4 regions of the Micromonospora sp. C81 genome follow, and region 1 is predicted to be linked to each of the others. Evidence: riboswitches for the same ligand, from Rfam matches in the RefSeq annotation. Region 1 holds a riboswitch; each other region holds the start of a gene.
What was found. A riboswitch is a leader RNA that binds a small molecule or an ion and turns the genes downstream of it on or off. The one in region 1 is predicted to bind cyclic di-AMP.
Positions count from the first base shown of each region.

Region 2: it holds a riboswitch for cyclic di-AMP, as region 1 does, so the genes downstream of both, KBX46_RS11410 (hypothetical protein) here and KBX46_RS14610 (transglycosylase family protein) in region 1, are expected to answer to the same signal.
Region 3: it holds a riboswitch for cyclic di-AMP, as region 1 does, so the genes downstream of both, KBX46_RS20265 (C39 family peptidase) here and KBX46_RS14610 (transglycosylase family protein) in region 1, are expected to answer to the same signal.
Region 4: it holds a riboswitch for cyclic di-AMP, as region 1 does, so the genes downstream of both, KBX46_RS26995 (coiled-coil domain-containing protein) here and KBX46_RS14610 (transglycosylase family protein) in region 1, are expected to answer to the same signal.

Region 1 is NZ_JAGPXS010000007.1:195,029-202,869, forward strand. It holds gene htpG (molecular chaperone HtpG) at 61-1,989, shown strand; gene KBX46_RS14595 (nitroreductase family protein) at 2,056-2,748, opposite strand; gene KBX46_RS14600 (helix-turn-helix transcriptional regulator) at 2,745-3,080, opposite strand; gene KBX46_RS14605 (ThuA domain-containing protein) at 3,146-3,808, shown strand; cyclic di-AMP (ydaO/yuaA leader) riboswitch at 3,963-4,135, shown strand; gene KBX46_RS14610 (transglycosylase family protein) at 4,136-4,831, shown strand; gene KBX46_RS14615 (hypothetical protein) at 4,956-5,327, opposite strand; gene dinB (DNA polymerase IV) at 5,451-6,638, opposite strand; gene KBX46_RS14625 (VOC family protein) at 6,696-7,133, opposite strand; gene KBX46_RS14630 (YafY family protein) at 7,228-7,841, shown strand, end outside.
Region 2 is NZ_JAGPXS010000005.1:107,910-115,750, forward strand. It holds gene KBX46_RS11380 (cation-translocating P-type ATPase) at 1-60, opposite strand, end outside; gene KBX46_RS11385 (hypothetical protein) at 73-1,044, opposite strand; gene KBX46_RS11390 (heavy-metal-associated domain-containing protein) at 1,058-1,267, opposite strand; gene KBX46_RS11395 (metal-sensitive transcriptional regulator) at 1,366-1,662, shown strand; gene KBX46_RS11400 (copper-translocating P-type ATPase) at 1,669-3,798, opposite strand; gene KBX46_RS11405 (YibE/F family protein) at 4,108-5,478, shown strand; cyclic di-AMP (ydaO/yuaA leader) riboswitch at 5,645-5,775, shown strand; gene KBX46_RS11410 (hypothetical protein) at 5,780-6,799, shown strand; gene KBX46_RS11415 (carbonic anhydrase) at 6,856-7,584, opposite strand; gene KBX46_RS11420 (MarR family winged helix-turn-helix transcriptional regulator) at 7,812-7,841, shown strand, end outside.
Region 3 is NZ_JAGPXS010000012.1:99,663-107,503, reverse strand. It holds gene KBX46_RS20280 (polysaccharide pyruvyl transferase family protein) at 1-333, shown strand, start outside; gene KBX46_RS20275 (polysaccharide pyruvyl transferase family protein) at 496-1,824, shown strand; gene KBX46_RS20270 (alpha/beta fold hydrolase) at 1,852-2,604, opposite strand; gene KBX46_RS20265 (C39 family peptidase) at 2,738-3,592, opposite strand; cyclic di-AMP (ydaO/yuaA leader) riboswitch at 3,825-3,966, opposite strand; gene KBX46_RS20260 (hypothetical protein) at 4,251-5,021, opposite strand; gene KBX46_RS20255 (hypothetical protein) at 5,154-5,486, opposite strand; gene KBX46_RS20250 (acyltransferase) at 5,587-6,840, opposite strand; partial or broken gene KBX46_RS32580 (spore coat protein) at 7,063-7,176, opposite strand; gene KBX46_RS20245 (alpha-ketoglutarate-dependent dioxygenase AlkB) at 7,257-7,841, shown strand, end outside.
Region 4 is NZ_JAGPXS010000021.1:3,550-11,390, reverse strand. It holds gene KBX46_RS27020 (hypothetical protein) at 1-245, shown strand, start outside; gene KBX46_RS27015 (carbonic anhydrase) at 356-1,000, opposite strand; gene KBX46_RS27010 (alpha/beta fold hydrolase) at 1,148-2,086, shown strand; gene KBX46_RS27005 (AAA family ATPase) at 2,195-4,309, shown strand; gene KBX46_RS27000 (cation diffusion facilitator family transporter) at 4,417-5,334, shown strand; cyclic di-AMP (ydaO/yuaA leader) riboswitch at 5,448-5,579, shown strand; gene KBX46_RS26995 (coiled-coil domain-containing protein) at 5,585-6,649, shown strand; gene KBX46_RS26990 (hypothetical protein) at 6,815-7,315, shown strand; gene KBX46_RS26985 (SRPBCC family protein) at 7,340-7,807, opposite strand.

The DNA of each region.
Region 1 (7,841 bases):
CGGCCACAACCCTGCCGGTGACGGCTCGTATCCTTTCCGCGAACCTCCGCACGAGCCGAGATGGGAGACGGTGTGAGCAACCAGGCCGAAACGTTGGAATTCCAGGCCGAGGCGCGTCAGCTCCTCCAGTTGGTGGTCCACTCGATCTATTCGAACAAGGACGTCTTCCTGCGGGAACTCATCTCGAACGCGTCCGACGCCCTGGACAAGCTGCGACTGGCCACGCTTGTCGACAAGGACCTCGTCGCCGACACCGACGACCTGCACGTCGCCCTCGAGGTCGACCGGGACGCCCGCACCCTCGCCGTGCGGGACAACGGCATCGGGATGACCCGCGACGAGGTCGTCCAGCTGATCGGCACCATCGCCAAGTCGGGCACCGCCGAGCTGCTGCGCAAGCTGCGCGAATCCGCCGACGCCCACGCCTCGCAGGACCTGATCGGCCAGTTCGGCGTCGGCTTCTACGCCGCGTTCATGGTGGCCGACCGGGTCACCCTGCTGACCCGCAAGGCCGGCGAGACCGGCGGCACCCGCTGGGAGTCCACCGGCGAGGGCACCTACTCGATCGAGTCGGTCGACGAGGCGCCGCAGGGCACCACGGTGACCCTGCACCTCAAGCCGGTCGACACCGAGGACAACCTGCACGACTACACCGCCGAGTGGACCGTCCGGGAGATCGTCAAGCGATACTCCGACTTCATCGCCTGGCCGATCCGGATGAGCGTCGAGCGGCCCGGCGCCGACGGCGAGGCCGCCACCAGCGAGGTGCAGACCCTCAACTCGATGAAGGCACTCTGGGCTCGACCCCGCGACGAGGTCGACGCCGCGGAGTACAACGAGTTCTACAAGCACGTCAGCCACGACTGGGCCGACCCGCTCGAGGTCGTGCACATGAAGGGCGAGGGCACCTTCGAGTACGAGGCGCTGCTGTTCCTGCCCAGCCACGCCCCGCTCGACCTGTTCTCCCCGCAGGGCCGCCGCGGCGTCCAGCTCTACGTCAAGCGCGTCTTCATCATGGACGACTGCGAGGCGCTGGTCCCGACCTACCTGCGCTTCGTCAAGGGCGTGGTCGACGCGCACGACCTGTCGCTGAACATCTCCCGCGAGATCCTCCAGCAGGACCGGCAGATCCAGATCGTCCGCCGTCGCCTGGTGAAGAAGATCCTCGCCACGGTCAAGGACCTCAAGGCCAACCACGCCGAGAGGTACCGCACCTTCTGGACCGAGTTCGGCGCGGTGGTCAAGGAAGGGCTGATCGACGACACCGACAACCGCGACACCCTGCTGGACCTCCTGTCGGTCGCCTCCACCCACGACCCCGCCGAGCCCACCGACCTGGCTGGCTACGTCTCACGGATGAAGGACGGCCAGAGCGACATCTGGTACGCCACCGGCGAGTCCCGGGCCGCCATCGAGAACTCGCCGCACCTGGAGGCGTTCCGGGCCAAGGGCCACGAGGTGCTGCTGCTCACCGACCAGGTCGACGAGGTGTGGGTCGAGCGGGTCGGCGCGTACGACGGTCGGCCGCTGCGGTCCATCGCCAAGGGCGAGATCGACCTGGACACCGACGAGGAGAAGCAGCAGGCCGAGGCCGAGCGCGAGCAGCAGCGGCAGGAGTTCGCCGCCCTGCTCGACTGGCTGGGCACCACCCTGACCGACAGCGTCCGGGAGGTGCGTCTGTCGTCGCGGCTGACCACCTCGCCGGCCTGCGTCGTCGGCGACGCCCACGACCTCACGCCGACCCTGGAGAAGATGTACCGGGCGATGGGGCACGAGCTTCCCCCGACCAAGCGGATCCTGGAGATCAACCCCGGTCACCCGCTGGTGTCCGGGCTGCGCAAGGCCCACGAGCAGGGCAGCGACCAGGCGGCTCTGACCGAGACCGCCGAGCTGCTCTACGGCCTGGCGGTGCTCGCCGAGGGCGGTGAGCTGACCGACCCGGCCCGCTTCACCCGGACGCTCGCCGACCGGCTGGCGCGCACCCTGTAGCTGGCGTACCCCGTCAAGCGGCGGGCTTCCCGGGTCACCGGGTGGCCCGCCGCCGGCGGTGGCCGGCTACCAGCGGTTCCAGTGGGCGAACCCGTCCGCGTCGGCCCGCGGACCGGGCTTGAAGTCGGTGCCCAGGGTGTACGCCACCGGCGTGAGCGCCACCTGCACGACGGTGTCGTAGGGGATGCCGAGCAGGTCTGCCATCTCCCTTTCGTAGCTGAGATGGCTCGTGGTCCACGCGGTGCCGAGCCCGCGTTCCCGAGCGGCCAGCATGAAGCTCCAGAACGCCGGGATGACCGAACCCCAGGCCCCGGCCTGCCCGCGCACGCTGGCCAGCTCGGCGCGGGACTCGACCCGCAGGCAGGGGATGAGCAGCAGCGGCACCTCGTGCAGGTGGTCCGCCAGGTGTTGCAGGCTGCCGGCGATCCGGCCCCACTGCTCGGAGGCGAAGTCCATCCGGCTGAAGGCCGGCCCGGTGCCGCCCGACGCGGGTGGCGGTGCCATCAGCCCGAGTCGCCACAGTCGGGCGACGGCGGCCCGGGTCTGCGGATCCTCGACGAAGATGAAGTCCCAGCGTTGCCTGTTGCGGCCGCTGGGGGCCTGAAGCGCGATGCGCAGGCAGTCCTCGATCACGTCACGGGGGACCGGGCGTCCCAGGTCGAGACGCTTGCGGACGGCGCGGGTCGTGCTCAGGACCTCGTCGGCGGACAGGCCCAGTGTGCGCGGCCCGCTCTGCCCGGCCGGGTTGGTGTCGCTCATGCGGGAACTCCCACTCGTTCGGTCAGGTCGAGGTTGGCGATGACCGCGGGAAGGAGCCCGGGAAACCGGTCATTGATCTCGTCCGCACGCAGTTCGTGTCTGCGGAAGCTGCCGTTGGGCGTGACGCGGAGGACGCCGGCTGCCCGCAGCACCTTCAGGTGATGTGACAGCGTGGACATGCTCACCTCGGACAACGCGTCGAACTTCCCGCAGACGACCCCACCGGCCTGCGCCAACTGTCGTACGACACTCAGGCGCACCGGGTCGGCGAGGGCGCCGAGCACGGTGGCGAGGTCGACCGAGGCGAGATCGGGATGATGCAGGGCTCTCATGGACGCCATGCTAGCTTTGATTTCGTGATTTCGAAAATCGTCCAAATGATGAGCGGAGCACGGTCATGCCGGTCGACACAGTGATCTTCAGCGGGGAGGGCCCGCACGCCGATCCCTGGCACCCGTTGTCCGAGACCAGCGCGGCGATCGCCAAGCTCGTCGGCGAGGCGGGCCCGGTGGCGATCGTGACCACCGTCGACCAACTCGCGGCCGCACTCGACGGCGCCCGCCTCCTGGTGGTGAACGCCAGCGCCGACCGCACGGCCCCGATCCCGCAGGACGAGGAGTTCGGCCGCGTCCTCGACGCCTTCCTGGCCCGTGGCGGCAGCCTGCTCGCCACGCACAGCGCGACGATCGCGTTTCCCCAGCTCGCGACCTGGCGGTCCACGGTCGGCGCCGCCTGGGACCACGGTCGGACCTTCCACCCGCCGATCGGAACCAGCCTCATCCGACGCACCGACATCGAGCACCCGATCACTACCGGTCTCGTGGACTTCGAGGTGCACGACGAGCGCTACACCGACCTGGAGTTGCTCGACGGCGTCGACGTCGAGACTCTCTACGTCCACGACGAGGGTGGCGACACCCACCCGCTCGTCTGGGCGCGCACGGCCGGGAGCAGCCGGATCGTCTACAACGCACTCGGTCACGACGCCCGGTCGTACGAGTCGCCGGGACACGTCGAGCTGCTGCGGCGCATCGTGCTCTGGCTCCGTCACCGCATCTGATCCGCAACGGTCCACGGTGGTCACTGCACATTGACCACCCACCCGCAACCGCTACGGGTGACGCCCCGCGTACCCCGGTGAAGAACTTCACAGGGGTTGGGCGATCGTCACCGACCGTGCCTAACGTCGGTCGGGTTCGCCACTGCGGACACCACGGCCGGCAACGCCAAATCCTGCCCCCGGTCGGTGGAACCCAGTCACCCGGGCAGGAGCGGGGGACCCAAACGTTCCTCGGTGCACGTCACCTCGGGGTGAAGCCGCCATCGTGCGGCCGGGCTCCTCGGCCCGAACCCGACAGCTCACCTCGCCGGCGTGGAGGAAGTTCACATGACGTCTGTCTACACGCCCCGTCACCGACGGGTCACCACCCGCCGTCTCGCCGTCGGCACCCTGGCCGTCGGTGCGGTCACCGGTGCTGTCGCCCTCTTCGGCCCGGCCGCCCCCGCGCAGGCCGCGGTCAACTGGGACGCGATCGCCAAGTGCGAGTCCGGCGGTAACTGGAAGATCAACACCGGCAACGGCTACTACGGTGGCCTGCAGTTCTCCCAGAGCACCTGGGCCGGCTACGGTGGCAAGAAGTACGCCGCCCGTGCCGACCTGGCCAGCCGCGGCGAGCAGATCGCCATCGCCGAGAAGGTGCTCGACGGGCAGGGCATCGGCGCGTGGCCGACCTGCGGCAAGAAGGGCGGCTCGTCCGGCGGCTCCGCCACAAAGCCGTCGACGAAGTCCACCGCGAAGCCATCGACGAAGTCCACGCAGAAGCCCACCGCGAAGTCCACGGCGAAGCCCACCGAGCAGCAGGAGCGGCCCTCGCGGCGGGAGCAGCCGGCGACCCGCAACCACGAGCGCACCGCGCCGACCACGGGCGGCCAGACGTACCTGGTCAAGCCGGGCGACACCCTGTCGGAGATCGCCGACAGCCACCGGGTGACCGGCGGTTGGCAGGCGCTCTACGAGCACAACCGGCAGCTGATCGGGGCCGACCCGGGCCTGATCTTCCCGGGTCAGCGGCTCAGCCTCTGACGGTCTTCCCGGGTCAGCGGCTCAGCCTCTGACGGATGACACACGAACGCTCGGCCGGGTCACCGGCCGAGCGTTCGTACGTGTGGTGCGATCAGCCCGAGCGCCCGTACCCCGGGGGAAGCCGTCACGCCGCGGAGGCGGATGCCTTCGACCCTCGGTGCGACGTGACCGGGCCGGCGTTCCAGCCCCAGCGGGGCGCCGGTGCGCTGCCCTCTCCGGACCAGCCCGTGCCGCCCTCCTCGTTGTCGCCGCCGTCGGTGGTCATCTCGACCGGGGCGGGTGTGCTGCGGGCCAGTCGCATCGACTGCTCCGCGCCGGCGCGGGCCGCGCACGGCCAGGACTGCCCGGCGCACTGAAGGTTGCGGCACTGACCCTCGTCGTCCGGCTCGTGGGCGCTCAGCACGTCGATCGCCAGTTGCCAGAGCAGCGGGTCGGTTACGTCGTGCGGCCGCTCGGCAGTGCGACTCGGCCGGTTGCTGGTGTCGTCGTCGGACATTGTGGGTCCCCCCTTGTCAGGCTGTACCCCACAAGGGTCACCCGTCAGCCGCCGGTTAAACCGCCGACCTGCTGTGATGTGTCTCCGGTCGCAGCGGTCGCCGGGACGCCGCACGCAGATCGGTCAATCCGGCAGCAGCGGCATCTCGACGCCCGGCTCCCGGCCGAGCAGGACCGCTCGGGTCAGCGCCGTTGAGCCGAACCGGTCACGGACCGCGTCCACCGCGGCGTCCAACTCAGCGCCCGGATCGCGGTGAAACGGCAGCTCCGGTTGCACGGGGTTGTCGTCCAGGTTGCCCACTGAGACACCGATCAGTGTGACACCACGACGATCGATCTCGGTCAGCGCGGCTCGCAGCAACGCGCGCGCGGCGGCGAGCAGCGGCGTCGTGTCGGCCGTCGCCTTGCCGATGGTGTGCGAGCGGGTCGCCCGGGTGTAGTCGCCGAAGCGCAGCCGCAACACCACGGTGCGACCGGACCGCCCCGCCGCCCGCATGCGGCGGCTGACCCGGTCGACGAGGCCGGCGAGGATGGCATCCAGCTCCGCCGGGGCATGCGGCGTGCGGCTCAGCGCATGCTGCGCGCCCATCGAGCCGCGCCGCCGGCTGACCTGCACAGAGCGAGGATCGCGGTTGTGCGCCAGGGCGTGCAGGTGCCTGCCGGCGCCCGACCCGAGCAGCGACACCAGGGCGGCCTCACCGAGCCGGGCCACCTCACCGACCGTACGGATCCGGCGTTCCCGCAGCTTCGCTGAGGTGACCGGGCCGACGCCCCACAACCGCTCGACCGGCAGTGGGTGCAGGAACGCCAACTCGGCGTCCGGTGCGACCACCAGCAGACCGTCCGGCTTCGCCACCCCGCTGGCCACCTTCGCCAGGAACTTCGTGCGGGCCACACCCACCGTGATCGGCAGGTGGACCCGTTCACGAACCTCCCGGCGCAGCCGCTCGGCGATCTCGGCCGGCGACCCGACCAGCCGCCACAGGCCACCGACGTCCAGGAACGCCTCGTCGATGGAGAGCCCCTCGACCAGTGGCGTGGTCTGCCGGAAGATCTCGAAGACCGCCCGGCTCGCCGCCGTGTACGCCGACATCCGGGGCGGCACCACGATCGCGTCCGGACAGAGGCGGCGCGCCTGCTGACCACCCATCGCGCTGCGTACGCCTCGCGCCTTCGCCTCGTAACTGGCCGCGAGGACCACGCCGCCGCCGACGATCACCGGCCGCCCCCGCAGGCGCGGGTCGTCACGCTGCTCGACCGACGCGTAGAAGGCGTCCAGGTCGGCGTGCAGGATGCTGGCGCCGGGCGACACGTACACATGTTCGCATGGCAGGTGGCCATCTCTGCAATGAGCTGGGCGAACGCCCGATCAGTCGAGGCAGAACTCGTTGCCCTCCGGGTCGGCCATGACGAGGTGACCGGCACCCAGTGGGGGAGCGGGCTCGTGGCGACTGAGTCGGGTGGCGCCGTATGCGGCGAGTCGTTCCGCCTCCGCCTCCAGCGCCGCCATCCGCTCGTCACCCGTGAGCCCGGGAGCGGCCCGCACATCGAGGTGTACGCGATTCTTCACCCGCTTGGGCTCGGGCACCCGCTGGAAGAACAGGCGCGGTCGCACACCCTCGGGGTCGACCACCGCTGAGGCGTCGTTGCGGTTCTCCGGCGGGACCCCCATCGCGTCCAGCGCCTGCTCCCACGACTCGAAGTCTCCGGGCGGTCCCTGCAACTGGTAGCCGAGGGCCTCGGCCCAGAACTCGGCCAACCCGGCGGGGTCGGCGCAGTCGAACGTGATCTGGACGTCGCGGGCCATGTCAGCTCCCTGTCTCGTGATCTGGTCGGTCATGATCCCAGCCTCTCGTGAATAGCGGACAGGGTCGTTCCGCGATCCGTGCGACGATCGGCGTGTGACCGTCGAGGCAACGACCGAGCGGGTGCTGCGGTTGCTGGCGCTGCTCCAACGGCGACCATCCTGGACAGCCGCCGACCTCGCCGCCGAGCTGGGCGTCACCGACCGCTGCGTCCGCCGCGACGTGCAGCGACTGCGCACACTCGGCTATCCCGTGCAGGCGGTGTCGGGCGTCGGCGGTGGCTACCAGCTCGGCGCGGGCACCCGGCTGCCGCCGTTGCTCCTCGACGACGAGGAGGCCATCGCGACGGCGGTCTCCCTGCGCCTCGCCTCGGGCGGCACGATCGCCGGAGCGGGCGAGGCGGCCCTGCGGGCGCTCGCGAAGCTCGACCAGGTGATGCCGTCGCGGCTGCGTGCCGAGGTGCGGGCGGTGCACGGCGCCACGGAGACGCTCCTGGGCCCGGTGGCCGAGATCGACGCGGAGCTGCTGGTGACCCTGGCGCGGGCCTGTCGCGACGCGGTGCGGGTCCGCTTCACCTACCCCGGCCGCGACGGTGGGGACCGCGAACGGACTGTGGAACCGATCCGGATGGTCACCACAGGTCGCCGCTGGTATCTGATGGCCTGGGACGTCGACCGCGACGACTGGCGTACGTTCCGGCTCGACCGGAT
Region 2 (7,841 bases), on a different contig from region 1:
GATCGCCAACTCGATCCGGTTCGGCGCCTCGGGCAGTGGTCTGCTGCTGGTGGTGGTCATCGTCTGGTCCCGTCAGTTGTGCCCGTGCCCGGGGGTGCCGTGGTCGGCGCCCCCGGTCGGTGCGGGTCCGCTCGGGTCGCCCCCGGTGAGTGGGGCGTCGGCCGCTGGAGTGCCGGCCGCTGGGGTGCCGGCGACGACGGTGAACTCGGCGGTGTGCACCGCCCCGCCGTGCCGGAAGTCGAGGTAGAGCCGGTAGCTGCCAGCCGACGGCACCTCGGCGAGGAAGGTGACCGCGGGGCCGGGCCGGGTCCGCCCGTCGCCGGGAGTCCCGTCCGGGTGCACGTGCAGGTATGCCAGGTCACCCCGGCGCAGGGCCACCAGGTGCCCGTACGCGCCCAGGTAGGGCTCCAGGTCGGTGACCGGCTGCCCGCCCCGACTCACCGTCAGGGTCAGCGGTGAGGTGCGGCCAGGCTGCAGCGAGCCGGTCAGGGTGACGGTGTAGCCGTCGACGGTGGTGCTGGTCGAGGGGGCGGGCAGCGGCCGTTCGGTCAGCTCACCGGGGACGGTCACGTCCACCCCGAGGGTCAGCGCCTCGCCTCCGGTCGGGGTGAAGTCGGCGAACGCCCGCCACAGCCCGGCACCGGCCAGCGGGGTGTCGACCCGCCAGGTGCCGTCCGCTGCCAGCTCGGGGTGCACGTGACGGAAGCCGGAGAGGTCCCGCCGGGCCACGATCAGGTGCATCTGCTTGTCGTGCGCCACGTCGTACCGGGTCACCGGTTGACCGTCCGGCCCGGCGATCCGGAAGGCGAACTCGTCCGCCGGGGCGTCGACCGGTTCGAGGGTGTAGCCCCGGTCGGAGACGAGCAGGCCGCCGGGGAGCCGGTCGGTCGTCTCGTCGTGCTCGCCCGTCGCATGGGCGCCGTCGCCGTCGTGCCGGCCCTCGACCACCGGGGCGCGGTCGACGACCCGGCCGATCCCGTACGTCGTGCCGAAGACCGCCGCGAGGCCCACGGCGAACCCGGCCAGTCTCGTCACGGTGCGCATGCCCGCCCTCCGATCACGCGTCGACGAGGTCGTAGCCGGCCTCGTCGACGGCAGCCCGGACAACTGCCGGGTCGAGGGGCTGGTCGCTGCTGACGGTGACCCGGCCGGCCGCGAGGTCGACCTGGACGTCCTGCACGCCCGGGATCGCGCCGACCTCGGCGCTCACCGCGCTGACGCAGTGCCCACAGGTCATGCCCTGCACCTGGTACGTCGTGTTGACCATTGGAACGCCTCCCTGAACGGATTACCCGTACCCGGTGGGGGTATCCCACCCGAAGACGACCGTACCATACCCCCCAGGGGTACGCTATCCTGGTTCGCATGACCGCACCCACCCCGATCCGCGGGTACACCGCCAGCAAGGACCAACTGCTCACGCGGCTCCGCCGCGTCGAGGGGCAGGTCCGCGGCATCGAGAAGATGGTCGACGACGACCGCTACTGCATCGATGTGCTCACTCAGATCTCTGCCATCCAGGCCGCACTCGACAAGGTGGCGCTGGGGCTGCTCGACGGGCATGCCCGGCACTGCATGCACGAGGGGGCGGCCGAGGGCCGGGCCGACGAGATGGCCACCGAGATGATGGCGGCGGTCGGCCGGCTGATGAAGCGCGGCTGACGCCCCTCAGCCCGGCGCCGGGTCGAGACGGACGCGGCGCAGCAACTGCGCGTTGAGCGCCACCACGATGGTGGACGCGGACATCAGCACCGCTGCCACCGCCGGGCTCAACGCCACGCCGGCCCAGGCCAGCACACCCGCCGCCAGCGGCAGCGCCACCACGTTGTAGCCCGCCGCCCAGGCCAGGTTCTGTCGCATCTTCCGGTACGAGCCCCGGGACAACCGGACCACGGCAGCCACCCCGCGCGGGTCCGAGGACGCCAGCACCACCCCGGCGGACTCGATCGCCACATCGGTGCCCGCGCCGATCGCGATACCGACGTCCGCTCGGGCCAACGCCGGAGCGTCGTTCACCCCGTCACCGACCATCGCCACGATCAACCCTCGCCGCTGGAGCTCCGCCACCCGGTCGTCCTTCTCCCCCGGCAGCACCTCGGCGAAGACCTCGTCGACACCGGGCCGGAAACCGACCTCGGCCGCGACCGCCTCGGCGACCGGTCGGGCGTCACCCGTGATCATGGCGATGGTTCGGACGCCCTCGGCACGCAGCTCGTCGACGGCCCGCCGGGCCTCCGGACGCACCTCGTCGGTCAACGCGAACGCGCCGAGCACGGCGTCCGGCAGCCGCACCAGATGCAGCACCGCCGCACCCCGCGCCGACCACCGCTCGTTCGCCGTCACCAGCTCCGTCGGGAGCGACAGGCCCAGTTCCCGCAGCAGCGCCGGCCCGCCCACCGCGTACTCCGTACCGTCGATCGTCGCCTGCACACCGCGGCCCGGCAGCGAGCGGAACCCGGCGGCCGGGGCCGGGCCTGCGTGTCCGGCCGCTGCCACGATCGCCCGGGCCAACGGATGTTCACTGTCCGACTCGACACCCGCCGCGATCCGCAGCACCTCGTCCCGCCCGATGCCCGGCACCGTCACCACGTCGGTGACCGCGTGCTCGCCCCGGGTCAGCGTGCCGGTCTTGTCGAAGAGAACCGCGCCGACCGTCCGCATCCGCTCCAACGCCAACCGGTCCTTGACCAGGATTCCGGACCGCGCGGCCAACGCGGTGGAGAGCGCGACGACCAGGGGGATGGCCAGACCCAGCGCGTGCGGGCAGGCGATCACCAGGACGGTGACCGCACGCACCACCGCCTCGTCGGGCTGACCGAGCGCGGTCCAGACCAGCACGGTCAGCACGGCGGTGCCGGTGGCCACGTAGAACAGCGCCGCGGCGAAACGGTCGGCCAGCAGTTGGGTCCGCCCACCGGAAGCCTGGGCCTGCGCGACCATGCGCTGGATGCCGGCGAGTGCGGTCTGCTCACCCAGCGCCTCCACACCGACCCGGATCGCCGAGTCGGTGGCGACGGTGCCGGCCACCACCCGATCACCCGTCGACCGGGCGACCGGCCGCGACTCCCCGGTGATCATCGATTCATCCAGCTCGGCGCCGCCATCGATGATCCGCCCGTCGGCCGGCACCCGCCCGCCCGGGCGGACCAGCACCACGTCACCGACCCGCAGACCGGTCACCGGCACCGCCTCGACCCGGCCATCCGCCGCCACCCGCTCGGCCTCGTCCGGTAGCAGCGCGGCCAGCGCCACGAGCGCTCCCCGGGCCTGCCCGATGGCCTTCATCTCCTGCCAGTGCCCGAGCAGCATGATGGTGACCAGCGCGGCCAACTCCCACCAGAAGTCCAGGTCGAAGACGCCCACGCTGGTCGCCAGGGACGCGGTGTACGCCACGGTGATCGCCATCGCGACCAGCAGCATCATCCCGGGCGCCCGGTCCCGCACCTCCCGGACCGCACCGACCAGGAACGGCCAGCCGCCCCACCAGAACACCGCCGAGCCGAGCACCGGACCCACCCAGGAGCGGCCGGGAACGTCCCAGCTCAGACCCAGCTGGTCCCAGACCAGGTGGCTGGCCAGGACCACCGGGATGGTGAGCGCCAGGCAGACCCAGAAGCGACGACGGAACATCGCCGGATCGTGCCCGGCGTGCTTGTCGTGCTTGTCGTGCCCGGCGTGCTTGTCGTGCCCGGCGTGGTTGTCGTGCCCGGCGTGGTTGTCGTGCCCCGCTTGCTGCGGGGGCGTGGCCGGGGTGGCGTGCCGCTCATGGCCGGGATCGGGCGGTGATTGAGCGGGCATGTCTCCAACATGCCTGGCCGGGGACCGGCACGCGAGCGGTTCGGCGGCGACACTCCGTCACGACCTGCGTCCCCAAGCCGGGCTGGTTAGCATTCCCCACGATGACCCCCCGCATGCCGCTGCACGAACGGGCAACGGCGCCGCCACCCGGTGGCGTCGCTCCTGGCCGCCCGGGCCGGGCACTGACCATCCGTGATCGGATGGTCGTCGGTCAGCGATCCGCCGCGTCTCCCGCCGCGATTCCGCAGTGCGGATGAACCGACCGGCCCACTGACACGTACCCCGCACCGGATCGTTGGGAGTCTCGCCTTGGGTTCCGACCACACCCGCCCCGCTCCGTCCGCCCCGCCCCGGGTCCGGCGGATCCTCATCATGACGGTGGTGCCCCTCTTCGTCGCCACCGTGCTCGCAGCACTGCTGCTCTGGCCGCGCGGTGGGGCACCGGAGACCGACGGCGGGGCGGATGTGCCGCGCTTCCCCGGCACGGTGACCCGGGTGGTGACCGAACCATGCCCGCCGACACCGTCGAGCCCGGAGGGCACACCACGCGTCGGCGGCGGGCAGTGCGGCACTGTCGACGTCCGGGTGGACGATGGGCCGTCCGCCGGCCAGCAGGTGCAGACACCGGTGCCCGACGGGCCGGGCGCACCCCGGGTCGCGGTCGGCGACGAGGTCATCCTGGTCGAGCTGACCGATCCCACCGATCCCAGCACCAGCAACTGGAACATCTCCGAGCACCAGCGTGGCACCCCGATGCTGTGGTTGGCGGTGGTCTTCGCCGCGGCGATCGTCGCGTTCGGTAGGTGGCGGGGCCTGGCCGCGCTCGCCGGGTTGGCGGCCAGCTTCGCCATCCTGCTCACCTTCGTGCTGCCGGGCATCGGCGCCGGCAAGTCACCCCTGCTGGTGGCGGTGGTGGGTGCCGCCCTGATCATGTTCGTGGTGCTGTACCTGACGCACGGGGTCACCGCACAGACCTCGGTCGCGGTCCTCGGCACCCTGGGCAGCCTGGTGCTGACCGGCGTGCTCGCCACCATCGCGACGGCGGCAACCCACCTCACCGGCTTCGGCAGCGAGGACGCCACCACGCTGTCGATGTTCCAGGGCGACGTGGACCTGCACGGTCTGCTGCTCGCCGGGATCATCATCGGCTCGCTCGGGGTGCTCGACGACGTGACGGTCACCCAGGCGGCCACCGTCACCGAGTTGGCGCACGCCAACCCCGGCCTGACCCGGTTGCAGCTCTACCGGGCCGCGACCCGGGTCGGCCGCGCGCACATCGCCTCCACTGTCAACACCATCGTGCTGGCGTACGCGGGCGCGTCGCTGCCCCTGCTGCTCCTGCTCACCGCCGACGCGCGGCCGATCGGGCAGATCCTCACCAGCGAGTTCCTCGCGCAGGAGATCGTCCGCAGCGCGGTCGCGACCCTCGGCCTGATCGCCGCCGTGCCACTGACCACCGGGCTGGCCGCAGTGGTGACCGCGGCCGGGCGCACGGACGCCACACCGTCCACCGACGCTTCCGCCCCGCGACCTCAGCCGGACCGGGCGGAGGCACTGGCCGCACTCATCTCTCCGCGAGCGGGTCGCTCCGACGAGCCGGAACCGACGCGGACCCCACCCCCATCCACCGCCACCGACGGGTGGCCGGAGCCGAACAGGAGCACGGATACGGCATGGTGACACTCCTCAGCGTGACCAGATCGGGCGTCCACCCTGAGAACCACGTCACTGGTCACTCAACGCTATGGCGAAATGACGCTTTTGGTCGGCATCCAGGCGTAGCTCACACGGCCGACTCTCGGGTAACCTCGCTGCCGGTTACCGATGAAGGCGCGAAGCGGCGCCTGCGGTGCCACCGCCCAATCGCCAACCGGCGAATCGGGGACCCAGGTACGTGGGGTGAATCCGCGTCAGCGGTAGGGGCCACTTCCGCCCCGAACCCGTCAGCTAACCCGGTCGGCGGTCGACGGAAGGGAACATTGTGACGGCACCCCTACGCCGCTGGTTGACACCCGTGGTGGCCGTGATCGCCGCATTGACCGTGCTCGCCGGGCCCCTCCCGGCCCACGCCGCCCCGACGACCCCCACACCGTCCGGGCACGAGGAGGACGGCGAGCCGCAGCTGCTCACCGACGTCATCGAGCAGGCCAACCGCGACTACTCCGCCGCCAAGTCCCAACTGGACAAATCCAAGAAGCGGCAGTTGGAGCTGGCCCTGGAGGTCGACCGGGCCAAGGCCGACCTGGACGCGTTGACCCCACAGGTCGGGCTGATCGCCGCCCAGTCGTACCGGACCGGCCGGATCGGCGCGCTCGCGATGCTGCTGGAGAGCAAGGCTCCCGACGCCTTCGTCCAGCGCGCCGCGGTGCTCGACGAGATGAACATGGTCAATGAGAAGAAGCTCGCCGAGGTCAACACGGTGAAGGCCCGCGCCGAGCAGGCCAAGCTGGCCCTCGACGCGGAGGTCCGCGAGCAGCAGAAGCAGACCGCCCTGATGGCGAGGCGGAAGAGCGAGGCGGACAAGGCGCTCTCCCTCGTTGGCGGCAAGGGCTTCACCGGCGGCCTGGTGGACGCCACCTCGAAGGTGGCCAAGATCGGGCCGGGTCGCACCGCCGACGGTGACTGGAAGCCGCAGTCGTGCAGCGAGAATGACCCGACCACGTCCGGTTGCGTCACGCCCCGCACGCTGCACGCGTACAAGGAGGTCAAGGCGGCCGGCTACAACCGGTTCGTCGGCTGCTACCGATCCGGTGGGCCGTGGGAGCACCCGAAGGGCCGTGCCTGCGACTGGTCGCTGCAGAAGAGCGGCTTCGCCCCGTGGCACAACGATGACACCCGGAGGTACGGCAACAACGTCGCCGCCTTCCTCATCCGTAACGCCGACCGGCTGGGCATCTACTACGTGATCTGGAACCGGCAGATCTGGTTCCCGGCGACTGGCTGGAGTTCGTACAGCGGGCCGTCGAACCACACCGACCACGTCCACATGTCGCTGCTCTGACCCGCTGAACCCTCGCCGAGGGCCGTTCCGCGTCGCGCGGAGCGGCCCTCGTCGCGTCAGGCGGCGGCGGGCGCGGCCGGGTCGAGGGGCCCGGCCTCCTCGCCGAGCGTCGCGAAGCCGGCCGGCACGGCGGCCACCGGGCGGACCGCTCCGGCGGCGAGCCGGTACGACACACCGACCACCGCGCACCGCCCCTGCGCCACCTCGTCGGCCAGCACCGGCGACTGCCCGAGCAGCGTCTCGACGGTCTGTGCGATGTGGATGTCGACGATGCCGTCGATGTCCTGCACACCCTCGGTCTCGGCCCGGCGCAGGCTGGGCAGCACCGCGTCGACCACCGCCCGCAGGTGCCCCTGAGGTTGGGTGCCGGTCGTGGCGACCTCCCGGGCCGCCTGCACCGCACCGCACGAGTCGTGCCCGAGCACCACCACCAGCGGGGTGCCCAGCACTGTCACCGCGTACTCCACGCTGCCGAGCACCTCGGGGCCGGCGGTGTGGCCGGCCGTGCGGACCACGAACAGGTCGCCCAGCCCGCGGTCGAAGATGATCTCAGCGGCCAGGCGGGAGTCGGAGCAGCCGACGATCACCGCGAACGGGTGCTGCCCGTCGGCCACTGCGGCCCGATGCCCGGCGTCCTGGTTGGGGTGGCGGGGGGCGCCGCCGACGAAGCGCCGGTTGCCGGCGACCAACTCGGCGTACGCGCGGGCCGGCTCGCTCAGCGCCGGGGCGCGGTCGGTGGTCCGCTGCGGGCCCGGCTGTCCGCCGGGCGTTCCGGAATGACTCATCCCCGCACCTCGTCTCGACGCATCTGACCTGGTCAACCGGCTCTTGAGCCGGGCCGGCGGCGGGCGCTGGCTCGGCTTTTACGGTCACACGCACCGTAAGATGCGTCAAGGTATACGTGATATGGATTTCATACGTTGACCTCAGTTCGCCCCTGGGTAACGCACCTCGGGCAGGGCCGACGAGACTCCTCGAGGGCAGGGTCGGCATCCGGAGAGGCGGTCACACGATGACGAAGACGGCGGCGGGCGACACCGGT
Region 3 (7,841 bases), on a different contig from region 1:
TACGCGGAGGCCGACTACACGGCGCTGAACAACGGGCACAAGGCCCGCTTCGAAACCATGCTCGCCTTCCTCGCCAAGCACGACCTGGGGCACGCCTTCGCCGATGGCGACAGCGCCACCCGCTTCGACGAGCAGGTCCGCGCCACCACCTTCCCACCCGCCGTCCGCCCGGCCGGCGCCACCGGCTCCGATGTGCTGCTGGAACGGGTGCAGTGGCTGCGCGACCACAACCGAAGGCTGCTGACCGAGGTCGAGACCCTCAAGCAGCAAGAGCTGAGGACCCGGGTCAGGCAGGCGGTCGGCGGCCGGGTGCGACGCTTGTTGAATCGTTGACCCGCCGCGATCCTGCGGGCCGATCGCCGCGTGGGGCCGCCGGCCGGCCGGTGGCCTAGTATCGCGGGGCCTGGAGGTGACAGATGTGCCGCCTCCCGGGACACTGCCGGGCGATCTCCGGGGTCGGACGCCTCCGCCGCCGGACGAGAGGTGGAGCCACCGATGCATAAGCGGATCCTGTTGCGCGCCCGCAAGGGCCCGTTCGACGTCCTCAGCGCCGAGGAGACGTACGAGCGGGACTGGATCGGTAAGAACACCGGCAATCTGGTCTTCAGCCACGCCGCGCACAAGCTGCTGGCCACCTCCACGGCCGAGATCACCCCGTCGCGCTTCCGGGCGGACCCACGCGACGCCGACGAGATCAACGAGAAGTACGACGTCTTCGTGATACCACTGGCCAACGCGTTCCGTCATGACTACGCGAAGCGGCTGACGTCGATGGCCCGGCTGATCGAACGGCTGAAGATCCCGGTGGTGGTGCTCGGCGTCGGGGCGCAGACCGACGTGGACGGCGACCTGGAGCAGCTCCGCCCGATCGACGAGCCGGTCAGCGCGTTCTGCCGGGCGGTGCTCGACCGCTCGCACAGCATCGGCGTACGCGGCGAGATCACCGAGAACTACCTCCGCAAGCTGGGTTTCTCGGCTGTCGAGCAGATCGGCTGCCCGTCGATGTTCCTACACGGCGACAGCCTGCGCATCGAGAAGACGAAGGCGACCCTGGGCATCGACGACCGGCTCGCGTTCGTCATCTCGCCGTACGTCAAGGCGCTGGCCCCCCTCATCCTGCACCACCACCAGCGCTACCCGAACCTGCGCTACGTGGCACAGGACCTCTACACCCTCGGCACCCTGCTCTACGGCGACGCGCCGAAGCTGCGGGGCAAGACCGCCGACATGCCGATCCACACCTCGCACCCGCTCTTCGTCGAGGACAAGGTGCGGATGTTCATGGACCCGTGGCCCTGGATGGACTATCTCTCCGGGTTCGACTTCGCCTTCGGCACCCGGATCCACGGCACCATCACGGCGCTGATCTCGGGCATCCCCGGCTATCTGCTGGCGCACGACTCGCGCACCCTGGAGCTGGCCCGATACTTCGACATCCCGCACCGGTTGTTGCGCGATGCGCCGGCCGACGTCGACGCTGCCCAACTCTATGCGGAGGCCGACTACACGGCCCTGAACGAGGGCCACAAGGAGCGCTTCGCACGGATCACCGCGTTCCTCGCCAAGCACGACCTCGGCCTCTCGTTCGCCGATGGAGACAGCGCCACCCGCTTCGACGAGCAGGTCCGCCAGACCGTCTACCCACCTGCGGTCCGGCCGGTCTCCGCCTACTCTCCCGAGGAGTTGCTGACGCGCATCCAGTGGCTGCGGGACGAAACCCGGACGCTCCAGACAGAGGTCAATACCCTCCACGCGCGGTCACTGCGCGTGCGGGTCAAGCAGGCCGTCGCCGGCCGGGTCCGCCGGATGCTCGGAGCCAGGTGACCAGCCACCGCGTCCGCTTCATCCAGCTCACCCCCGTCGGTACGGGTCGAGCAGCGCCAGCACGGCAGCCGGGTCCTCCACGTGTGCGTTGTGGCCGAGACCGGGCAGCGTGACGACCGGTACGCCGTACGCCCTTAGCTGCTCGTCGGTGACCATCGGGTCGTGCTCGCCACGGGCCAGCACCACCGGCACGTCGGTCGCCGCCAGCAACGGGACCAGGTCTGGCTCGCCGACGCCGAAGGCTGTCGGGTCCATGGCGAGGCGCCACCGGCCGTCGACCTGACGCAACCCGGCGTCCACCACCGGATGATCCGGCGGGACCAGGCCGACCAACCCGGAGACGCGCAGGTAGCGGCGGGCCGCCTCGGTGCGGCTGGCGAACCAGCTCACCGGGCGCGCGGCGAGCTCGGCCGCGCGGGTCAGCTCGTCGGGTGACCAGACCGCCTTGATGCCCAGCCCGACCACCGCGTCCACCGGCATCCCGGCGGCGCGGGCGGCCAACGCCAGGCCGACCACCCCGCCCAGCGAGTGCCCGAGCACGACGATCCGGTCGCCGGCGACCAGGCCGTGGGCGATCCGCTCGGCGAACCCATCAAAGGAGTACGACGGCAGCGGGGCCGACCAGCCGTGACCGGCAAGGTCCGGTGCCAGCCACCGCCCGGGCCAGTGCTGCTTCAGCAGTGGGGCCGAGGGCAACCAGACGTCCCCGGTCGCCCCCATCCCGTGCAGCAGCAACAGGATCGGCCCACGGCCTGCCCGGCCACCTGATTCATCCACCACGGCCGCAGTCTCCCACGGTTCGCGAACGGGTACGAGGGTCGTCGATGCGGCGCAGGCCTGACCGCTCGGTGAAGACGCCGCGGGCGCCGGCCCCTTGTGGGGGACGGCGCCCGAAGCGGTCAACGTGCCTGGGTCAGGCGGAGTAGCCCCGGCTGGCGATCCAGTTGGCCAGGTCGATCGTGGTGATCCAGTACGACGGGTCGGCCGCGTTGGCCGAGTCGGCGATTCGCACGGTCCGGCCGTTGTCCTTGTAACCCACCACGGCGATGTAGTGCCCGCCGCCGTAGGAGTGCCAGCCGCCGTTGGTGTCGGTGGCGTCGCCGACGACGTTGGCCACCACACCGCGACCGTCGGTGATGGCCTTGACCACGTCGGCCTGGAGCTGGTCCATCTGGGCCGGGCTGGGCGTGCCGGCGAACATCCGGGTCCGGTACGGGGAGCCCTTCACCTCGGCGTTGAGCACCCGGGTGGTGTCCAGGGCCGAGTTGGTGCCCATCTCGGTGGTGCCCAGCTCGGCGCCGAGCTCGTTCTGGGTGCGGTCGATTCCGGCGGCGCTGAGAGCGTTGCGGGTGGCAGCCGGGCCGCAGTTGTAGTACGTGTTCTGCGCCTGGTAGTCGTAGTCGAGCACCTTGGTCGCCGGCGGCTTCGGCCGCTCCGGCTTACGGGTCAGGTCCGGGTTGCTGCTGGCCTTGGCTGCGGGCGACGCGGCACTGGTGGCCGGCGCGGGGGCGGCGGTGGTCGGTGCGGTGCTGGCCGAGGGGGACGCGTCGCGCGCCTCGCTGCGGGAGGCAGCGGTGTCGCTGCGCATCTCGGCGACAGTGGTCGCGGTGTGCTGACTGGCCGGGGCGTCGTCGGCGCTGGTGACCAGGGCGCCGGTGGTGGTGGCGATGGCGAGGGCCGCGGCGGAGGCGACAACGATCTGGTACGGACGCTCGGTGGTGAGGCGGCGGAGCTGACGCTTCAGGGTGTGCTTCACGGGGTCCTCCACGGATCGGGGGGAGAGCGGCACACCGGGGCCGGACCGGCATCCGGGCAGGCGCCAGCGCGCGGACGATGGTCCGCGGATGGTGAACCGCTCAGGGGAACGCCCGGCGTGGCCGGGCGGTTAGGCGATGACCCGGGGGGTCAGCTCACCGTCACTGGACGAATGAGCGGGGGCACCGCTACGCCGTGGAGGCGAAGGAACAACCGAGGGGTGGAAAGGTGATGCACGAGGATGGAACTCCTTCCGACACCGCCTACCGGGTTAGCTGACGGATTCGGGCGGGAAGATCGCCCTACCGCGGGCCGTGGCTCGCGGATTCACCCCGGACTTACTGATGGGTCCCCGGTTCGTAGATCACGATTGAGCGGGTCGGCGCGGCGTCGCCTCTTGCGATCGGTTACCGCACCGGACGGGACGACAGTACTGGCCGGCTCTCACCCTGCCAAGCCGGGTTCAGCTGCGTAAACCCCAATCGGCGCGACAATTTCTGCGCGTATTGCCGATGACGTGACTCGATGGGACAAGCGGTTACGGTGACGCCAACGGGCGACAACCGGACAGGTCGCCGATTATGCGGCCACAATCACGGGGACAATCGAGCCAATCGTGCCCGACGCCCGATTCGCCATTGACATGACCGGGCTCACATAACGGATCGGGCTCAACCCGCGCGAGCCGGGCGCCAACGTGCCACGAGGGCGGGACGGAACGCCCGGGTAGCCGCCCGGCGGGCGGGTACCGGGTTCGGCCGCAGCCGGGCCGCTGCCGCGTACGCCTCCTCGGCGAGAGTGCGGGCCGACTCGGCGGCCAGTTCCGCGTCCCGCCAGGCGGCCCGCTCCCGGGTGGCTGCGGCCTGGTAGTCGGCCAGCCTCGCGTCCCGGATCGCCCGGCTCAGCAGCACCTCCTGCTCGACCGGGTGCCGCCGGGGATCCCAACCGTGCCGGTGCCCGAACACGTCGCCGAACTGCGCCATGGTCAGGTCGCCCCGCCAGTGCGCCGCCGCCGCCGCGCGATGCAGGTAGCGCTCCCGGGAGGCGTACTCGGCGGGGGTGCGGGGGGTATGCGGGGTGGGCAGCGCCCCGGCCCCCGCGAAGCGACGCGCGGCCGCGTCCGCCTCGTCGTACCCGCCCCAGGCCCGCTCCATCTCCTCCTGAGCGGTCAGCCAGGAAGCCCGTCGCCGCCGGGCGTTCTGCCCCGCGCCGGCCGCGGCGACGGCCACTTCCTCGGCGTACCGGCGCAGGTCGACGGCCTCGGCCTCAGCCAACTCCCGGGCGGTGGGCGCCGCCGGGGCCGGGTCGTCCGTTGGCCGGTCCCGCTCGGGGCGGGCGGCCAGCACGACGAGTACGCCCAGTGCCAGCAGGAACAGGGCTGACCAGATGGCGGCGGCCTGCGGCACCTCGGTCACGAACTGGTAGAAGACGACGGTCTCCATGGTCGGCACCTCGGGGAGAGAACAATGCGGTGGGAGCCCCACCGGCCACCGGGCCACGGTGGGCCACGGATCGGCGAGGTGCGGGACGGGTGGATCGACAGGGCGCGGCGACGGGACGCTCGTCCCGGTGGATCAGCGCCCGGGTGGAGCCCGGGGCGCCCAGCTCCTCGGACCGTCCACGAGGGGCAGCCGTTCAGACCTGGCCGCGCACACCAGCGGCACTCCGGCCACCACGGCCGGGTGCGAGTCGACTGAGCAGACCGGGAAGGCCTTCTCGGCGGCTCCCTCAGCGACCGCCGGGGCCGCGTGCACGGTCGGCGTTGGCGCGGCGGTCGGCGTTGGCGCGGCGGCCGAGGCCGGGCCTGCGCCAAGCGCCAGGGCCGCGACGACGGCGAGGCTGGTCAGCACCCGTGTCGCCCAGCGCGCCACCCACCACAGGGGACAGGTGAACGCGACCGGAAGCACGCCCCCACGCTACCGTCACGCCGGGCCGGGCGCATCGACCACGGGCGTGTCGGCGTACGCCGCGCCGACCGCGCCGACCGCGCTGACCAGTGCGGACGCCTCAGCGCGAGTCGACGTACGTCGATCGACTGCTGGCCTGCTCGACGTCGCCGACGGCAGCTTCGCCGGCCTGGGCCTGGGTCCCGACGGCATCGGCGGTGCGGTCTTCGCGGCCGTTGACTTCAATACTGGCGGTGCGTTGCTGAGGGACGGCCACCTGGCGGGCCGGGCGGCGTGGAGCGAGCCGGCGCATCATCGGGGTCTCGACGAAGCGGTGCAGCAGCCCGGCGAGGACCAGGTTCACCAGTAGGAAGCCGAGCACCGCGACGGGGCCACGCCAGCCCTGGAAGCCCGTCCCCCAGTCACCGCTCCAGCGCAGCACGCTCGTCATCACCAGCACGTGCACCAGGTAGAAGGCGAAGGAGACCTCGCCGAGCCAGACCACCGGTCGGGACCGCCATGGGGAACGCTTACCTCGGACGTCCGCGTCCGCGGCGGCAGTGATCACCAGCAGATACGCCACCGCGAGCAGCGTGGTCCACAGCTCGGCGCGAATCCATTCTGCCGCTGCCACCCAGGTGGCCAGGAAGATCACGCTGGCTGCGGTCAGCCCCGGGCCCCGCCAGAGGCCACGGCGCATCAGCTCGGCCGCCACCGCGCCCATCCAGAACTCCAGCGACCGTACGGGCGGGAAGATCTGCGTGAACCACCAGCGGCTCGCCTCCGGCACCAGGTGCTGGGCCGGCCAGAGCGCGAGGATCAGCAGAGGTAGCGCGACGATCAGCACCCAGAGCAGCTTCGGCCGGGCCCGGCGCAGCAGCGGCAGCGCCAACGGCAGACAGAGGTAGAAGAAGAACTCGCAGGAGAGCGACCAGCTCACGGTGTTGATGCTGTAGAACCAGCCCGGTCGGGGATCCCAGGCCTGCAACAACAGCAGGTTCTCCAGCGCGACCGCCGGCAGGACCGGGTCGGCGAACCACCAGGCGACCAGCAGCGCCGCCCCCCACAGCACCAGGTGATTCGGATAGATCTTGGCGACCCGTCGCCGCCAGAAGGTGCGCCGGGAGTCGCCTACGCGGGCCGACCAGACCAGCACGAAACCGCTCAGGATGAAGAAGAACTGCACCCCGGACAGGCCGAGGGTGAACAGCGCGTCGACCACGGCCTTGTAGTCCGGCTCGGCGATGATCCGCATGGTGCCCGCGTGGAATCCGAAGACCAGCAACGCGGCGATCCAGCGCAGCCCGGTCAGCGAGGGCAGCCGGGCCGGCGCGGGGGTGGGCCGGGCAGCCGTCGCCGCGGCGGCGCTCGTCATGCTGGGATCCCGACGCTCGGCAAGGTCACCAGCACGTGCGTGTCCTCCTCGGTACGACGTCGGACGGCGCGACGGCGACGCCCGCGACGGCCCAGAAGGGGCCGTACCCGGGGCACCCTACCCGGGGCACTCCCGGGTGAATCGGACGCGTTCCACCCCGGCCAACGCGGAATGGGTAGGCACAGGCTGCCCTGGTGGCGGACCGGACCATCCGTGGGCGTGTGCGCCGAGGCAGCGGAGTTCCCAGGTGGACGTGCCTGCGGCGCTGACCACCAAGTCAGCTTCGGTGATCAGCTTCGGTAGCGAGGTGGTGGGCGGGACCGGCCGGATGATCTGGGATCGAGCACGATCTTGAGGGATCCGCGTGGCACAGGAATAGCACGGGTGTACGAAAGGACTGCTAGGGTGGCCGCATGATGCAGGCCGCCTACCAGCCGTCGATGCTCGACCTCGCCGACGCCGAGCCGGCCCTGGGGGCGCTGCCCGGTCAGATCCGACGACACCAGCTCAGCCGGGGCGCCTGGGTCGACCACCTCCCGGGCTGGGTGCGCGGCTCCGACGCCGTCCTCGACACCCTGCTCACCGAGGTGCCCTGGCGTGCCGAGCGGCGCACCATGTACGACACCGAGGTCGACGTGCCCCGCCTGCTCTGCTGGTATGGCGGCGACCGGCAACTCCCCCACCCCGTGCTCACCACGGCACGGGCGGAGCTGACCCGGCACTACGCGCCCGAGCTGGGCGAGCCCTTCGTCACCGCAGGCATGTGCCTCTACCGTTCCGGACGGGACAGCGTCGCCTGGCACGGCGACACCATCGGCCGGTCAGCACACACCGACACCATCGTCGCGATCGTCTCCTTCGGAGCACCCCGCCCTCTGCTGCTGCGCCCACGTGGCGGCGGCGGCGACAGCCTGCGCTTCCCGGTGGGCCACGGCGACCTGATCGTGATGGGCGGCTCCTGCCAACGCACCTGGGAACATGCCATCCCGAAGACCGCCCGC
Region 4 (7,841 bases), on a different contig from region 1:
AGTTCAAGTACCTCATCCCGCTCAACGGCGGCAAGCACGCCTACGTGCGGAACCTGACCAACGGCAAGACCGCGCACCTGCGTACGGACTCCGACGCCTTCGTCGAGGAGATCCGCGTGCTGGCCGCCGCCGGCCACGCCGCCAAGATCCGGGCGGAGATCAACAACCTGGCTGCCACCCACCCGGGTGACGGCTGGGAGGCCACCGAGAAGCGCCTGGTCGCGGCCGGCGTCTTCGAGGGCTGAGCTCTCCCCCCCACCGCAACACGTAAAGCGCCCGCCGGGAGTCCCGGCGGGCGCTTTCGCGTGTCCGGCGTGAGATCGAAAAGGCCACGGTCGAGCGCGTCGGGGCGGGTTCAGCCCGGATCGAGCAGAGCGACCTCACCGGTGGCCAGGTCGTAGAGGCCACCGACCACGGCCACCCTTCCGGCGGCGATCGGCCCGGCCAGCAGGTCGTCAGCGCGCAGCGTGCCCACCGTTCGCCGGACATGCCGGCGGATCGCCAGCGGATGCACCGCCGGGTCGTCGATCCCCACCTCGGTCACCGCCGGGGCGATCTCGTCCACCAGGTGCGCCAGCGACCCCCCGGGACGTTGCCCGCTGCGCAGCGCGTCCACCGCCGCGCCCACCGCGCCGCACCGCTCGTGGCCGAGGACCATCACCAGCGGTACGCCGAGCTGGCCGACCACGTACTCGATCGAGCCGCACACCGCGCGGTCGAGGACATGCCCACCGGTACGGATCACGCAGATCGCGCCGAAGGTCTGGTCGAAGATCGCCTCCAGCGGCACCCGGGAGTCGATGCAGCCGAGCACCACCGCGTACGGCTGCTGATCGCCAGAGGCGGCCGCGGCGGCGGTGACGTCGTGTCCGTGGATCGGCTGGCCGCTGACGAACCGCCGGTTGCCGGAGAGCAGGTCGGCCAGCGCGGCGCGGGGCGTACCCCCGGCCTGCCGTCCCTGCCCCGCCGCCCCGCCCATGGACGCCCCCGACGACCCCATGCCGTACAGCTTGGTCCCCCGCCGAGGACCACGGGCGCGGTCCGGAATGTTAGCCCCGGCGCGATTGACGTGGTCTGATGGCGGGTAGCCCGTGTTACCGCCGGGTATCCCGGTGCTGGTGATGCTGGGCGGCCCTGGGAGGCGGCGATGCCGGAGCGGTTCGAGGTGGGTCTGCCGGACGGTGTGCGGCTCAACGTCGAGGTCACGGGGCCGACGGACGCCCCGGTGACCGCCATCCTGCTGCACGGTTGGACGCTGGACGGGCGCGCCTGGCACCGACAGGTCGACGCGCTCACCGCGGCGCCACTCGGCGGGGCGGTGCGGGTGGTCACCTACGACGCGCGGGGGCACGGCCGCTCCAGCTGCATGGCGCTGCCCACGGCCACACTGGCCCAGCTGGGTGACGACCTGGCCGCGGTGATCGACGCGGTGGCGCCTCCCGGGCCGGTGCTCCTCGTCGGGCACTCGATGGGCGGCATGACGATCATGGAGTACGCCCACCGCCACCCCACGCACTTCGCCGCCCGTACGGCCGGGCTGGTCTTCGTCTCGACCACCGCCGAGGGGCACACGCACACCGTCTACGGGCTCTCGCCGCGGATCGCCCGGTTGATCCGGCTGGCCGAGACGACCGGAGCCGGAGTGCTCGCCCGGTGCGGGTCGTGGCGAGCGCCCCGGGCCCTGCTGAACGCGCTGCAACCGAGCATCCGGTGGATGCTCTTCGGCGACCACTGCGAGCCCTCCGACATCCGCCTGGTGACCTCCGCGGTGGCTCGTGCCTCGCTGCGCTCGATCGGCGGGTTCCGCGCCTCCATCGGCACCCAGCACCGACTGGACACCCTCGCCGCGTTGGCCCACCTGCCGGCCGCCGCCCTGGTCGGCGACCGGGACCGACTGACCCCACCGCCCTGTGCCGAGTCGATCGCGGCGGCGCTGCCGGCCACCGAGCTGACCGTCTGCCCGGGTGCCGGGCACATGCTGATGATGGAGCGCCCGGACGAGGTCAACGCCGCCCTCACCGGCGTACTGCGTCGGGTGCTCGCCGCACCGCAGCGCAGGGTGACGCCCGCCGGGACGGGCGTCTGAGCGCGTTCCCGCACCTCGGGCGCGGCGGGCCGGGCCGGGGGCCGTACCCTTCTGCGGTTGGCTTGCGCGGTTTCCGCCGCCTGCCGGCGACCTTCGAAGGAGCGTGCGTTGACCGACCAGACCGGCCTGGAGCAGGAGATCGCCGTCGAGCAACGCCACCTCGACCGGGTGTACGCCCGACTCGCCGAACTACGGCAGTCGGCGGTCCGCGCCGAGCGTGACGGCTACCGGATGGCTCGGGTGGGCACGCACGGGGCGCTGGTCGAGCGCGACGCGATGGTCTTCCACGCGGCGCAGCGGCGGCACACCCTGGACGCCGAGCACGAGGGGCTGGTCTTCGGCCGGCTGGACCTACGCGACAGTCAGGTGCTGCACGTCGGGCGCCTCGGCATCCGCGACGAGGACGCCCGCACGCTGGTCGTCGACTGGCGGGCACCGGCCGCTGCCGCCTTCTACCAGGCCACCCCGGCGCAGCCGCTGGACGTGGTGCGCCGCCGCACGATCCAGTCCCGCGCCGAGCGGGTCACCCGCATCGAGGACGACCTGCTCGACCCGAACGCCGCGCCGGAGGGCATGACGGTCGTCGGTGACGGTGCGCTGCTGGCCACCCTGTCCAAGGCCACCGGCCGGGGCATGCGGGACATCGTGGCGACCATCCAGCGGGAACAGGACGAGGCGATCCGCTCCCCCGGCTCCGGGGTCACGATCGTCGCGGGCGGCCCCGGCACCGGTAAGACCGCTGTCGCCCTGCACCGGGCCGCCTTCCTGCTCTACTCCGACCGCAGCCGGTACGCGGGCGGCGGCATCCTGGTGGTCGGCCCGTCGTCGGTCTTCGTGGAGTACATCGGCTCGGTGCTGCCGTCGCTGGGCGAGGACACCGCGACCCTGCACTCGCTGGGCACCCTGTTCCCGGGCATGAGCGCCACCCGCACCGACCCGCCCGAGGTGGCGGCGGTGAAGGGCTCGCTGCGGATGCGTCGGGTGCTGGAGCGGGCTGCCCGCGACGCGGTGCCGGGCGGCCCGGGTGAGCTGCGGCTGCTCTACCGGGGCACGCTGCTGCGGCTGGACCGGACGGCACTGGACCGGATCCGGGACCGCGCGTTGCAACGGGGTGCCCGCCGCAACGAGGTGCGCCGGGCCGGCTTCGACGGGGTGTTCGCCGCGCTCTGGGCGCAGGCCCGTGAGGTGGGCATTCGACTGCCGGACCAGCGGACCTTCGAGGCGGAGATCGCCGAGCGGTCGGAGTTCCGGGAGTTCCTCAAGGCGTGGTGGCCCCGGCTGCACCCTCGCCATGTCCTGGGCTGGCTGGCGCAGCCGGACCGGCTGCGCCGGTACGCCGGGGGGATCCTCTCCTCCGCGGAGATCCGGCTGCTCAGCGCCGCGTACCGGCACCTGGACACGACCGGGCTGACCATCGCCGACATCGCGCTGCTGGACGAGCTGGACTCCCTGCTCGGCAAGCCGGCGCAGTCGGCCAAGGCCCGGCGCGACCCGTTCCAGCTGGCTGGCGGCGTACGCGAGTTGAGCACCCTCGGCGAGCGGCAACGGGCCGCCCGCGCGGCGGCCCGCGAGCGCCCGGAGGACTACCGGGACTACGCGCACGTGGTCGTGGACGAGGCGCAGGACGTCTCACCGATGCAGTGGCGGATGGTCGGTCGACGTGGCCGTCTGGCCTCCTGGACGGTGGTCGGCGACCCCGCCCAGACCGCGTGGACCGGCGACCCCGACGAGCTGGACCGGGCCCGGGACCAGGCGCTGGGTCGGCGCAAGCGGCACGATTTCACGCTCACCACCAACTACCGCAACTCCTCGGAGATCTTCGCGGTGGCGGCGGCGGAGATCCGCCGGCTCTATCCTGACCTGCCGCTGCCGACCGCGGTCCGCTCCACCGGGGTCGACCCGGTCGAGCTGGTGGTGCCCCCGAGCGGGTTGGAGACCGCGACAGTGGAGGCGGCCGCCGGCCTGCTGGCCGAGGTGGAGGGCACCGTCGGCGTGATCACGCCGGTCCCCCGCCGCGACGAGGTCGCCGGCTGGGTCGCCGCACTCGGCGCGCCGAGGCTCCAGGTGGTCACCAGCCTGGAGGCCAAGGGCATGGAGTACGACGGGGTCGTCCTGGTCGCCCCGAGCGAGATCCGGGCGGATCCGGGTGCCGGGGTGCGCACCCTGTACGTGGCGCTCTCCCGGGCCACGCAGCGCCTCACCACCATCGACCCGACCGGCTGATCCGTGCTGGCGAGCCGCCGGCGAGAGTTGCCGCCCCTACACTTGCATACATAGCGATGTGAACATACATTTGACCGGGTCCCGGCTGGCGGCGGAGGGTGGTTCTCGTGGGCGCAGGTCATGACCACCACCACGGGTCCGTCGCCAATGCCGCACACCAGCACCGGGGCCGCCTCTGGGCGGCATTCGGGCTGCTCGCCACCCTGATGGTGGTCGAGGCGGTAGCCGCCCTGCACACCGGCTCGCTCGCCCTGCTCTCCGACGCCGGGCACATGTTCACCGACGTGCTCGGCATCGGGATGGCGCTCGCCGCGATCACCGCGACCCGGCGGGCCACCGGCGACCCGCAGCGCACCTTCGGGCTCTACCGACTCGAGGTGCTCGCCGCGCTGGCCAACGCCGTCCTGCTCTCCGGCGTCGCGATCTACGTGGTGATCGAGGCGATCCGCCGCTTCGGCGACCCGCACGAGGTCATCGCCGGCCCGATGCTCGCGGTGGCCGTGCTCGGCCTGCTCGCCAACATCGCCGCCTTCGCCCTGCTCCGCGCCGGAGCCCGGGAGAGCATCAACCTTCAGGGTGCCTACCTGGAGGTGCTCGGCGACCTGCTCGGCTCGGTCGGCGTGATCGGCGCCGCACTGCTCATCACCGTCACCGACTGGTGGTGGGCCGACCCGCTGGTCGCCGTCGCCATCGGCGTGTTCATCCTCCCGCGCACCTGGCGGCTGGCACGGGCTGCCGTCCGCATCCTGGTGCAGGCCGCCCCGGAGCACCTCCAGGTGACCGCCGTGCACGACCGACTGGCCGCGGTCCCCGGTGTGGTCGAGGTGCACGACCTGCACGTCTGGACGCTCACCTCCGGCATGGACGTGGCCTCCGCACACCTGACCATGGCACCCGGGGCGGAGGTCGGCGCGGTGCTCACCGCCGCGCGTACGGCCCTGCACGACGACTTCCGGATCGAGCACGCGACGTTGCAGATCGAGCCGGGTGCCGCCTCGGGAGCGTGTGGCTCGATCGAGTGGTGACAGCAGCCTCTCGTGACGACGCACGCACCGTCCGTCACATTGGCTGCAGCCACCCCACCGGCACCGGTAGGCTCGGTCCCGGCCTCCACCAGGCGGCGCCCTCCCGGCGCCGGTGGTGGTCGCCGCCTAATCGCCCGCGAGGGCGAACCGGGGAACCACGTACCTGGGGTGCATCCGCGTCAGCGGTAGGGATCTTCCGTCCCGAACCCGTCAGCTAACCCGGTCGGCGGCTGACGGAAGGACATGCACAGTGGCACCAGCACGACCACCCGCCGCCCGACTGGCGGCCCTGATCGTCGCGATGTTCGCCCTCGGCGTCGCGCTCCCGGCCGGCACCGCCTCGGCCGCTCCACCGACCGGCCTGCGGGCCGCCGCCCCCGACTCCGACGAGGAGGGTGGCACCCCCGCGCTGCGAGCCCAACTCGAGGCGGCCAGCAAGGGCTACCTGGACGCGAAGCGCGCCCTGGCCGCCTCGGTGCAGCGGCAGCAGCAGCTCACCACCCAACTGAAGACCATCGAGGTCGAGCTCAACCAACGCAGCGGCAAGGTCGGCGAGATCGCCGGCGTCGCGTACCGCACCGGCCGGCTCAGCGCGATGTCGGCGCTGCTCAACAGCGACAGCCCGGAAGGCTTCATGGACCGGGCAGCCGCACTGGACGCGGTGGCCGCCAACGAGGACCGGGTGCTGCGCGACCTGCTCAGCAGCAAGGACCAGGCCAACCGCACCCAGGTCGCCCTGAACGGTGAGATCAACGAGCAGCGCAAGCAGGTCGCGGTGATGGCCAAGCGCAAGGAGCAGGCCGAACGGGCCTTGACGGTGGCCACCACCCCCAAGCCGCAGCCCGCCGCCGACACCGACTCCAACCGGGGCACCTCCGCCGCCAACGCGAAGGCCGCGCCGCGCAACTCCGACGGCTCCTGGCCGTCGGAGACGTGCAGCGTCAACGACCCCACGCCGGCCAGCGGCTGCATCACCCCGCGCACCTTGCACGCCCTCAACCAGGCCAAGGCGGCCGGCTTCACCCGGTACGTCTCCTGCCACCGACCCAGCGGCTCCGGCGAACACCCGAAGGGCCGGGCCTGCGACTTCGCGGCCCAGACGGGCGGCTTCGGCGGCGACGCCACCGGCGGCGACAAGACGTACGGCAACAACCTGGCCGCGTACTTCATCCGCAACGCCGACCGGCTCGCCGTGCTGTACGTGATCTGGTACAGGCAGATCTGGCTGCCCAGCAGCGGATGGAAGTCCTACAGCGGGGCGGGTGGCGACCCGTCCAGCGACCACACCAACCACGTGCACCTGTCGGTCTACTGATCCGGCCGTTCCCCAAAGTGTGTGATGCCTGTGAGTCATCAAGATGACTCACAGGCATCACGTTCGTCCGGGCAGCGCTGTCCGACCGGGCTACGTCGCCGGGCGTACCCCTGATGTCGTCGCTCGTCGGACGACCCGGCGGCGGTCGGCGGGCAGCATCGCGGTATGCCTCGGATCCCACCCACCGCCCGCAAGGGGCTGCTCACCCTGCACCTGGTCACCTCGCTGGGCTGGCTCGGCGCCGACCTGGTGCTGCTCACCCTCGGCATCGCCGTGCAGCGGGGCGCTGACCCGGCGGTGCTCTACCCGGTCGGCGCGCTGGTCGGCACCGTCCTGTTCGCGCCGCTGAGCGTCCTGGTCTGGCTCATCGGTGTCGCCAGCTCGCTGCTCACCCCGTGGGGCCTGCTGCGCTACCGGTGGGTGGTGGTCAAGCTGGTGCTCACCACGGTGATGGTCGGGCTGGTGCTGTTCCTGCTCACCCCGAATCTGCGGCATGCCGGAGCGGTGGGCGCCGCCCTGCCCGCACGGGACCGCGCCGATCTGGTGATCGCCCCCGCGGTGTCGACCAGCCTGATGATCATCGCGACGGTGCTGTCCACGTACAAGCCGTGGGGACGGCGTCCCGCCGCCCAGCCCGCCCTGGCGGGCCGCGCCCGCAACCGGTGACCCCGCTGCCGTGCCGCGCTCGGGTCAGGCTGAGGGCGGCGGGTCTCCGGTGCGGTCGAGGGCAGCGCCGAGGCGGGTGGCCAGGGCGAGGTGGGCGGCCCGGGCCTGACGGAACGCGTACCGGAACAGCGGGGTCGGCGCGGTCAGGGTGATGTCGACGTCGATCCGGGTCAGGCCGTCCGGCTCGGGGCGCAGCCGGGTGTGGTTACGCACGGTGGTGGCGGGCCACTGGCGGGCCACCATGACGATCTCGTCGTCCTCGCTGATCAGCACGTCCGCGTGGTAGGTGGTCCGGAAGCGCAGGGGGCCGGCCGCCAGCCGGTCGTTGATCGTGTAGCTGGCCTGCGCACCGGGTCGGGGCGGCAGTCGGCGGACCCGGACGATCAACGGGTGCAGCTCACCCTGCCGGGTCAGGTCGCTGAGCAGCGCCGCCGCCTCGGCCGGCGAACACCGGGCCTGCACGGTGTAGCTGAAGGTATCGCTGCTGAGCACACCGTCTCCCGCCGTCGATGGTCGCACGATCGTC